DNA from 3 places in the Arthrobacter sp. 49Tsu3.1M3 genome. Region 1 is predicted to be linked to each of the others. Evidence: riboswitches for the same ligand, from Rfam matches in the RefSeq annotation. Region 1 holds a riboswitch; each other region holds the start of a gene.
What was found. Region 1 has a riboswitch for cyclic di-AMP ahead of B5X90_RS18295 (M23 family metallopeptidase). Riboswitches for the same ligand answer to the same signal wherever they lie in the genome.
Positions count from the first base shown of each region.

Region 2: linked by a shared signal. The riboswitch ahead of B5X90_RS08560 (aggregation-promoting factor C-terminal-like domain-containing protein) and the one ahead of B5X90_RS18295 (M23 family metallopeptidase) in region 1 are both predicted to bind cyclic di-AMP.
Region 3: linked by a shared signal. The riboswitch ahead of B5X90_RS14755 (hypothetical protein) and the one ahead of B5X90_RS18295 (M23 family metallopeptidase) in region 1 are both predicted to bind cyclic di-AMP.

Region 1 is NZ_FUZD01000023.1:39,385-42,649, reverse strand. It holds gene serC (phosphoserine transaminase) at 1-647, opposite strand, end outside; gene B5X90_RS18300 (metal-dependent transcriptional regulator) at 993-1,688, shown strand; cyclic di-AMP (ydaO/yuaA leader) riboswitch at 1,838-2,053, shown strand; gene B5X90_RS18295 (M23 family metallopeptidase) at 2,058-2,879, shown strand; cyclic di-AMP (ydaO/yuaA leader) riboswitch at 3,002-3,185, shown strand.
Region 2 is NZ_FUZD01000005.1:126,297-129,561, forward strand. It holds gene B5X90_RS08555 (bifunctional glycosyltransferase family 2/GtrA family protein) at 1-1,031, opposite strand, end outside; gene B5X90_RS08560 (aggregation-promoting factor C-terminal-like domain-containing protein) at 1,189-2,034, opposite strand; cyclic di-AMP (ydaO/yuaA leader) riboswitch at 2,036-2,193, opposite strand; gene B5X90_RS08565 (sensor histidine kinase) at 2,378-3,265, opposite strand, start outside.
Region 3 is NZ_FUZD01000014.1:81,900-85,164, reverse strand. It holds gene B5X90_RS14770 (DNA alkylation repair protein) at 1-123, shown strand, start outside; gene B5X90_RS14765 (cation:proton antiporter) at 182-1,387, opposite strand; gene B5X90_RS14760 (hypothetical protein) at 1,384-1,662, opposite strand; cyclic di-AMP (ydaO/yuaA leader) riboswitch at 1,833-2,034, shown strand; gene B5X90_RS14755 (hypothetical protein) at 2,042-2,716, shown strand; gene B5X90_RS14750 (sensor histidine kinase) at 2,862-3,265, opposite strand, start outside.

The DNA.
Region 1 (3,265 bases):
AGCGCCGCCGGGGAGAACAGGCCCAGCCACAGGCCGCCGTCGGACGCGAAGTTCTTCTGCGGCGCGAAGTAGTACACGTCCGACTCCGCCACGTCCACGTCCAGCCCGCCCGCGGCCGAGGTCGCGTCCACGAGCACCAGCGACCCCTCGTCGACGCCGGCCACCCGCTGGACAGGGGCGGCAACGCCGGTGGAGGTCTCGTTCTGCGGCCACGCATAGACGTCGACGCCGGACTCCGCCCGGGCGGTGGGGCGGGTGCCGGGTTCAGCCTTGATGATGGAGGACTCGGCAAGGAACGGCGCCTTGTTGGTGGCGGAAGCGAACTTCGAGCCGAACTCGCCGAAGGACAGGTGCTGCGCCTTGTTCTCCACGAGCCCGAAGCTGGCAACGTCCCAGAACGCGGTGGATCCGCCGACGCCCAGCACCACTTCATAGCCTTCCGGTGCCCGGAAGAATTCGCTGAGGCCGCTGCGCACCGAGCCGACCAGGTTCTTCACGGGTGCCTGACGGTGCGAGGTCCCCAGCAGCTTCGACGATGCCGCGGCCAGGGCGTCCATCTGTTCCGGCCGGACTTTGGACGGGCCGGCGCCGAACCGTCCGTCCTTGGGCAGGAGGTTGGCGGGGATCGTGATGCTGGTGTCGCTCACAGTGGCTCCAATTTTCGGCTGGTTCGTAGCGTGGCTGGGAGGTGGCGGGCAGGGATGGCTGCCACGGACACCCCTTTTCATTCTGCCTGTTTCATTTTGCCTGACAGCTCCCGGCGATACGGAAAAAGGCCTGTCATAGTCCGGTCATTGAGACGCTGGGGACGGCCGGCCGGCTGGGGCTGGGACAATAGCTCCAGGTCGATCGAAAGATTATCCGGAGTAATTCAAAATAGGCTAGGCTGGCATGCGAACGTACGGCGGTTCCCGCCTGGGCGCATCCTGCACGCAGCCCGCACGCGGTACGGTGGGAATGACGCTAGGACTGCGCTCGAGGAGCTGAGCTGAATGACGGATCTGATCGATACCACGGAGATGTATCTTCGGACCATTCTGGAACTTGAAGAAGAAAACATCGTTGCCCTCCGCGCCCGCATCGCCGAAAGGCTCCGCCACTCCGGCCCCACTGTGTCCCAGACCATCGGCCGGATGGAGCGCGACGGGCTGGTGGTTGTTTCCGGCGACCGGCACCTTGAGCTGACGGAAACGGGACGGAAACGCGCGATCGGCGTCATGCGCAAGCACCGTCTGGCCGAACGCCTCCTGGCGGACGTGATCGGGCTCGACTGGGCCTACGTTCATGAGGAAGCGTGCCGCTGGGAACATGTCATGAGCGAACGCGTTGAGCGCCGAATCTTCGAGATGCTCAACCACCCGACCGTCTCGCCCTATGGGAACCCTATTCCAGGGCTTGCGGATCTTGGCGGCGTGCCCAACGGTGCCCCCGTGGACAGGCCCGTGAACCTTCTGGAGGCCATGGCCGGCTACGGGGTAACCTCACGGGTTACGGTCAACCGTCTCGCGGAGCCGATCCAGGTGGAGCCGGAGCTTCTGGCCCAGCTCGACGAGGGCGGAATCAGGCCTGGCGCGCTGGTCTCGCTGGAGCGGGTGGGGGAGTACATCTCGGTCCGCGTCCCCGATATCGAAGGTGCCCTGGAACTGCCGCCCGAGGTTGCCGCGCACGTGTTTGTAACAGTCGCCTGACCAGCCACTATGCGCCGGTCATGGGACGACCCATGAGTTGTACACATTTGCGGTTACGGATTTATTACCGGGCGGCTTAATCCCCTATAGTTAGTGCCCAGTACCGATACCAAAGCGTTACCTGATCCGAAGCCGAGCCCTGCCAGCGGATCAGTCGCAGAACTACCTCCTGGCAGGGGCGGGGGAACCACTTTCGGCTGCTACTTCGGCAGCCTTGGGGTGAAGTCCGTCAGCGGCAAGCAGCTTCCACCGAAGGATCCCCTGGGGATGCCTCTGTGCGTGGCTGCTTGCAACGGCGGGCCGGGTCTTTGATCTCTCTGACCCGAATCCGACAGCTAACTTCGCAGGCCATCCAGAGAGGAACCGTTCTTGACCACCCAGACCGCCAGGGGCCGTCGCCGCGCGACCGGTCCCGCTCCGGAGCCGCGTCCCGTCGTCGCACACACGGCCGAACGCCCGCGGGACGTGCACCGCGATGAACGGCGTCGCCGTCGCAGTCCGTTCCGCCAGGTCACGGACTTTGCCGCGGCCAGCGGAGTCGGGCAGAAGGCCGGGATCGCGCTGGCCGCCACTGGTCTGGTTCTTACCGTGACGGTCCCCGTCACGAGCCCTGTGATGGCTTCGAATCCGGGCGGCTCCGGCGCGCTCCCCGCTGCCGTGCAGCCGGATGTCACCGCTGCGGCCGCCGCCAAGGTCGACTTCAACCGCACCGCCGTCACCACGAAGGGTGATCCGGACGGGAAACTCAAGCAACTGCTGAGCGCCCAGTCTGTGGGCACCATCACCCGCGCGGCATCGGCCGGCACCCTGGGTGCGCCGCTCGACCAGCTGGTCACGGCCTCGCCCTTCGGCTACCGTGTCAGCCCCATTACCGGGGGCGCGGGGGAGTTCCACCGCGGCCAGGATTTCGCCGCCCAGTGCGGCACGGCGGTCCACGCGGCCGCCAGCGGCACCGTGACCTTCAACGGCTGGCATCCCTTCGGCGGGGGAAACCGCGTGGTCATCGATCACGGCAACGGCCTGGAGACCACGTACAACCACCTGTCCTCGGCCTCGGTCAAGGTCGGTCAGAAGGTTTCCCGCGGTGACGTCATCGCCATGAGCGGGACCACCGGCGCCTCCACGGGCTGCCACCTCCACTTTGAAGTGATGGTCAACGGCGACGTCGTTGACCCGCTCGGCTGGCTCTAAAAAGACGATGGGCTGCTCTCAACTCCGTATGACACGCCGTGATCTGAATGTGACATTGGATCGAGACTGCTGTAGGGTTTGAAGCACGCCAACTTTTCCGAAGTTGGCGCTCTTGAGTGGATTGCCTAGCTCTGCCACCGCTCAAGGTCCGTTCGCATTACATCGTCTGGCAGGGGCGGGGGAACCAATTTTGGCCTTCGAAAGAAGGCCTTGGGGTTAAGTCGCAAAGCTTCCCAGGAAGCAGCGCGGCCGGGTGACTCCCATCCGAATCCGACAGCTCACCTCGTAGGCATTGGGAGAGGCTACTTTCGTGTCTTCACGCCACAATTCTGCGCGCATGCGCACCGGCGAGGCTCTGTCGAGCCCGCTGGAATCCACATCACGTG
Region 2 (3,265 bases), on a different contig from region 1:
GCCAGGGTGGAGGCCACCCCGATGCTGCCGAAGCGGACGAGCTGTCCGAAGAGGCTTTCGCCGGGGCTTTGTTCCTGGGCCCGCGAGGCGGCCGGCAGCGGTCCGCGGGCCAGGGCCGCGCGCAGGTCGGGAACCGGGATCCGGCCCGAGACCAGGTCCCGGCTCAACCGTGCCATGCCACGCAAGTCCGCGAGGGCCGTCTGGACGATGTCCACGCTGGAATCCGGATCGTCGGTCCAGTCCACCGGGACTTCGTGGACGCGCAGGCCGCACTTTTCCGCCAGGACCAGCAGTTCGGTGTCGAAGAACCAGGCGTTGTCCAGCGTGTGGGGGAGCAGTTGCCGGGCCACGTCCGCCCGGATTGCCTTGAAGCCGCACTGCGCGTCACTGAAGTGGGCGCCCATGAGGGCCTGGAGCAGAAAGTTGTAGCTGCGCGAGATGAATTCCCGCTTGGGTCCGCGGACCACGCGGGAATTGCGGGTCAGCCGCGTCCCGATCGCCAGGTCGGAATGCCCCGAAATGAGCGGGGCAAGGAGCGGGCCGAGGGCCGCCAGATCAGTGGAAAGATCCACATCCATGTACGCCAGGACCGGCGACGGCGAAGCCAGCCACACCCTGCGAAGTGCGTTTCCGCGGCCCTTTTCCGCCATGTGGACCACCGTCACTTCGCGCAGCTCGCGGGCTACCCGTTCCGCGGCCTTGAGCGTTCCGTCGGTGCTGGCGTTGTCCGCCACGGTGATCCGGAAGGAATGCGGGAAGGCGCCGAGCAGGTACGCGTGGAGCCGGCGCAGGCAGGCCTCGAGGTCCCGTTCCTCGTTGAAAACCGGGATGGTGACGTCCAGCAGGGGCGTGCTGGCGCGCGTATCAATGGCCGTGCGCCGGCCGCTGGGGCCGGTCAGCGCTCCGGCGATCGGGCCCGGGACCGGTGCGTCGGCCAGCGCAAGCCCCGAGGATGACTCGGGGGCCGCCGGGCCGGCCGGCGTTGCCGTGGAGCGGGGCAGGGTTCCTGTGGCCTGGTCTGTGAATGTCATGGCTCAACTTTCCCGGCGGCCCATATGAGGGCTTTAGGGTCGAGCTGTGCGGGGGCTGTGGAAGTCTGGCCGCCGGGCCGGTCCGGCCGTGGAGGTGCAAGAAGGCCCCGGATCCATGCGGATCCGGGGCCTCTTTGGCGGGGCGGCTAGTGCCGGTTTAGTACCAGTTGTGTGCGTAGTGGAAGTTCAGGGCGCCGCAGGGGGAGCCGTAGCGCGATTTGACGTAGTTCAGGCCCCAGTTGATCTGGGTCCGGTAGTTGGTCATGTAATCGGCGCCGGCGCTCGCCATCTTCGAGGCGGGCAGGGACTGGACCACGCCGTAGGCGCCGCTGCTGGCGTTCGTGGCGGTGGTCTTCCAGTCGGATTCCTTGGTCCACAGCTTGTGCAGGCACTGCATCTGGCCGGGTGCCCAGCCATAGCTTCCCAGCTGGGACGCGGCGTAGGCCTGCGCCCCGGCGGGGTCGTCGATTGCGACCGGCGCGGGGGCCGGAGCGGCTGCCGGAGCCGGTGCCGGTGCCGGAGCGGGCGCGGGGGCTGCCGCGGGGGCCGGAGCGGGTGCGGGGGCTGCCGCGGGGGCCGGGGCAGGTGCCGCCGCGGGTGCAGGCGCGGCCACAGCGGGGGCGGGGATCAGCGCTTCGGCTGCCTTAACCTCCGAGATCTGGGGAGCCACGTTCTTTTCCGCGGGAGCGGTCGGCCCAGCAACCTGGACCCGCTCGAAGTTGAGCTTGGCCAGCGGGTCGGCGATCGTGGCCCTCTGGCTCGCAACGTTCGACGTGTGGGCGCCCGGCTCTGCCGCCTGGCCGGCGGCGCCGCCCCCGAGCAGCAGCGCGCACGCGGCGGTGACGACGGCGGCACGGCGGCCGCTTACTCCGAGCCCGGCGGCGAACCGCGACAGGGCGGATGCCTGCTTGACCGGTTCGGCGCGGTGGCGCGACTTAGCTGCGCCAACTGAGCGGGAACGCGAATCACCGTCAGGGCGTGTTTGTACCTGGAATTCAGTCATGGTGGCCTCTCAACGCCGGCGGAGTTAGCTGTCGGGTTCGGATGAGGTCATCCGGCCGCACGGAACATCACGTGTCGGCTTCACCCCGAGGGCGCATGAAAGCAGAATGCCCGGGAACTCTGGGTCCCCCGCCTCTGCCTGGTCCAGCGGAATCCGGGAAGCGGCAGAGTTTGGCGTCCGTCCGGATATGCGGCACCGATGGCGGCGCACGCTAACGACGCTACAGGACCCGGCCGCTTAAGTCACATTTTGGTAACAGGAGTCACAGTGCCGGGGTGTCGGGTTGCGCCGGGTTCACCGGTCGGCCGGTCCGGGCTGGTTGCGCCGGCGGCGGCCGTTCTGGTTACGCCGGCGGCGGCGCGGCGGGCAGCCGCACGGCGAACTCCGTGCGGCCCGGCCGGGACGTGACCTCGACTGTTCCTCCGTGGGCCTCCACGATCGACTGGACAATGGACAGGCCCAACCCGCTGGTGCCCTCGGACGTCGGCGCGGCGGTCGCCGTGCCGTGACCTCCGCGGCTGCCGGAAACGGCGCCGGAAGACGAGCGTGCGGCGGCCCCGGACCCGACCCTCGCCGTCGCGACGGCAGAACCGGCGGGGACGGCTGCGGGGTTCGACGCCGGATTGGTGCGGGAGGCGTCGGCCCGGGCGAAGCGGGCGAAGACCCGGCCGATAAATTCCGGGGCGATGCCGCTGCCATTGTCTGTCACGGTGACCACGGCACTGCCGTCAGCCGAGCGCATAATGCCCGTGACCACCTTGGTCCCGGGTTCGGTGTGCTTGCGCGCATTGGACAGCAGGTTGGCGAGGACCTGGTGAAGCTGGGTCGCATCACCGCGCACCACCACGGGCTCGTCCGGAAGTTCCAGCTGCCAGATGCGGTCCGGGGCCATGACTTTCTCATCGCTGACCGTCTCGATGGCCAGTTGGGTGAGGTCGACGTCGGAGATTTTGAGCGGCTGCCCCTCGTCCAGGCGCGCCAGCAGCAGCAGGTCCTCGACGAGCGTGGTCATCCGCTCGGACTGGCTTTGCACACGGGCGAGGGACCTCTCGCCGTCGGGGGTGAAGTGCTCGGTCATCCGCATCAGCTCCGTGTAGCCGCGGATGGCCGTCAGCGGGGTGCGGAGTTCGTGCGAGGCGTCGGCGACGAACTGACGGACCTTCATCTCGCTCTCCTGCCGCGCCTCGAGAGCGTTGGAGACGTTGTCCAGCATCTTGTTCAGCGCGTAGCC
Region 3 (3,265 bases), on a different contig from region 1:
CTCGGCGAGCCTGGCGGGACGTTCGACGCCGACGGCACAGCTGTCCGGGACGCCGTCTCCCTTGTCCTGGCAGAGATGGCCAAGCGGAGGCCGGAGCTGCAATTCACGTCCGTTGGAGCATGACGATCCGAACCTTCGCCGCCGGCCCGGCCTTGGTCAAGGCACTTAGACGTTCGGACAGTCAGGCCTTCGGACCCCCCGGATCGCCCTGCCCGACAGCGCTGCCGGAATTTCCGGACTTGCCGCCGGCATTTGCCGGGAGCGCGAAAGTCCTGGCCGCCCGTGACCCGGCGACGGCGCTCGCGGCTATGGTGACCAGCGCACCCACCAGCAGGGCCGCGGCCTCGCCTGGGAGCAGGACCTGAAGCTGCGTTCCGATGCTCGCCGCAGCCACCGGTACGCCAAGCTGGGCCGCCGACAACACCCCCAGCGACAGCGGGAGTCCCAGGAAAGCCAGGTCGGCGTGCGCCAGCAGGGCCCCGGCCCCCAGCACCAGGCCGAGGGCCATCATGTCCGGGTGCCCGGCCAGGTCCCTGAGCGTCAGCGATGCACCCAGCCACACGAAGAAGAGCGGACCCAGGAAGCCGTCGCTGAGCGCGAACAGTTGCCGGGCCAGCCGCCGCGGTTCGCCGACCGCAGCCATCACCAGCCCGAAAGAAAAGCCTGCCATCATCACAGACACATTGCTCCACGTCGCGACACCGGCCAGGGTGAAGAGCACGGCCAGCTGGATCCGTAGCTCCAGGGCAAACTTGCGGCTTTCCGAGAGCCGGTGCACGCGCCGACGGACGCCCCGGCGCTCCAGCCAGCGCAAGCCGAAGAAGAGCACCACTGCGCACCCGGTCACCGCGAGGACACCCCGCGCCGCCTGGACTGCGTGGGGCGGATCCACCAGGAGCGGCAACGCCACAATGCAGGCTGTGTCGGCTATTGCCACCTGCGCTGTCATGGCGACGACATCCGGGCCGCCGAGGCGCAGGGAATCGACGATTGGAAGCACCAGTGCGGCCGACGAGGACGCCAGCAGCACGACGTAGAGGGGGGCATGTCCAGTCCCGAACATCAGTCCGACGCCGGTTCCGACCACCACCGCAGCCGCTGCGGCCACCATCGCCCGGCGGGAGCCCTTGCCGAGAGCGCCACGGATGTTCGGATCCCGCACGGGAACGTGGGTGCCTGCCACGAACATCATCAGCGCAAACCCGATATTGGCCAGCAGGGTGAACGTCGGGTCCGCGGGGTCCACCAGGGCCAGGCCTGAACGCCCGATCGCGATGCCGGCCAGCAGCTCACCCAGCATGACAGGCAAGTGCCAGCGCGCCGGCAGGGCCAGCAGGGGGCCAGCCAGGGCGATGACGGCGATCAGCGCCAGGGACAGGAAGGTCACGGTTCGCGGCGCCCGGCCGGCGCCGGGCCGGACCGCCGTTCCACCACCGCGTAGGCTTTCCCGTCCAGGAAGGCCCAGTCGTTGACGACCATGTACCCGAGCGCGTCCACCCGGTCATTGAGGATGTGCTCGTCGAAACCCCCGTCGCGCGGTTCCGCGTCCCATGTGCTCACGTGGACGTCCCCGCCGTCCAGGATCAGCAGCTCGGTGTTGACGTCGAAATCCTCTTGGGGCTGAGTGCTCAACTGGCAGATGGCGACACACTGGCTGTTCATTTCGGGCCTCCGCTTCCGGTGGTGCTGATGGCATCATCCTATGTTCGGAACCGGCGCCGCCCTATGGGCAAATAGCGGCCCGGGATCATGGCCCCGTTACCTGAATGTGACTTTCGGGTGCGGTTCGCGCTACGGTTGATGAGTGCCTGTTGTCTCCGATACGGGCGCTCCCCAGCCGATTGCCTAACTCTGCCGCGGCCCGGGGGTAACTCGCATCAACGTCCGGCAGAGACGGGGAAACCACTTTTGATCTGCTGATATGCAGGTCTTGGGGTGAAGCCGCACAGTGCCCGCAACGACGGGCCCGGAGTGCGGCCGGGTGCCTCCCATCCGAATCCGACAGCTCACCTCGCAGGCATTGGGAGAGGCTACATCTTTCATGACTTCAGTCAATACTTTTGCGCGCCATGCCGCCGTCCTCGCCGCCGCATCCGGCCTGGTCCTGACCAGCGGAATGGCCGCCAACGCGGCCACCGCCCCCGTGCAGCGTGACTCTGCTCCGGCGTCGAACGTCGACGTCACCGGACAGGTCAGTGCCCCCGTCAGCGCCGATTCAAGCGTCAAGATCAGCTTCGAGCGCCCCGCCGTGGATTCTGTTGCCGCGCCGGTCATCGAACAGCCCGTCGCGCCGGCTCCGGCTCCCGCTGCAGCCCCGGCGGCAGCGCCCAAGGCTCCGGCCAAGCCCGTCATCCAGGTGCAGGCCGCTCCGGCAGCAGCGCCGGCCGCGGCGCCCGCGGGCGGACGCAACGCCATCATGCTCTCGGCCGCCTACAGCCAGGTGGGCATCACCCAGGACTGCACTGCCATGGTGGAAAAGGCCCTTGGCGCCGCGGGTAAGCCCGTTGGCGACATCGGTCCCCGCGCGTTCCTCGGCCTTGGAACCGTTGTGGCGACACCGCAGCCCGGTGACATGGTGGTCCAGTCCGGCCACGTCGGCATCTACGCCGGCAACGGCCAAGTGGTCAGTGGCGGCATGAACGGCAAGAACCAGACCATGGTTCACCCGCTGTCCTGGCTGACCGCGACCGGCGGAGTGACGTTCGTCCGCGCCTAAGCCGCACGGCCCCGGCCCGGGGCCAGACAGTCCGGAAAGACCGGCGGTCGAGTTCCCTTGGGGGCAACTCGACCGCCGGTCTTTCCTGTCTCCGCATTCGGGGGTCCGGGATCCCGATGGCATATCTTTCCCCGGCGCAGGGTCCTCAGGGATTCCCGCTGCCCATGAGCGGAAGTGTCAACTTCATGACGGTTCCCTCGTCGCCCGTCGCGGCCACCTCGACGGTGCCCCCGGCCGCGACGGCAATCTCCCGGACCAAGGCCAGGCCGATGCCAAAGCTCCGCTGTCCCCGTGAGGTGCCGGTGCCGGCCGTCCGCACGAACCGGTCAAAGATCCGGGCCTGATCGACGCCGGTGATTCCGGTCCCGGAGTCCGCCACCGTGATCACGGCGCGCTTCTGCTCGATTGAGGTCATGATGGACACGCGGCCGCCCGGAGGCGTGTGGGCCAGCGCGTTGTCCGCCAGGGCGAGCACGGCACGCCGCAGTGCATTCTTCTCGATCCGGGCCAGCGGCCGGGCCGCGGCAGAGAAGTCCAGACGCACCTGGC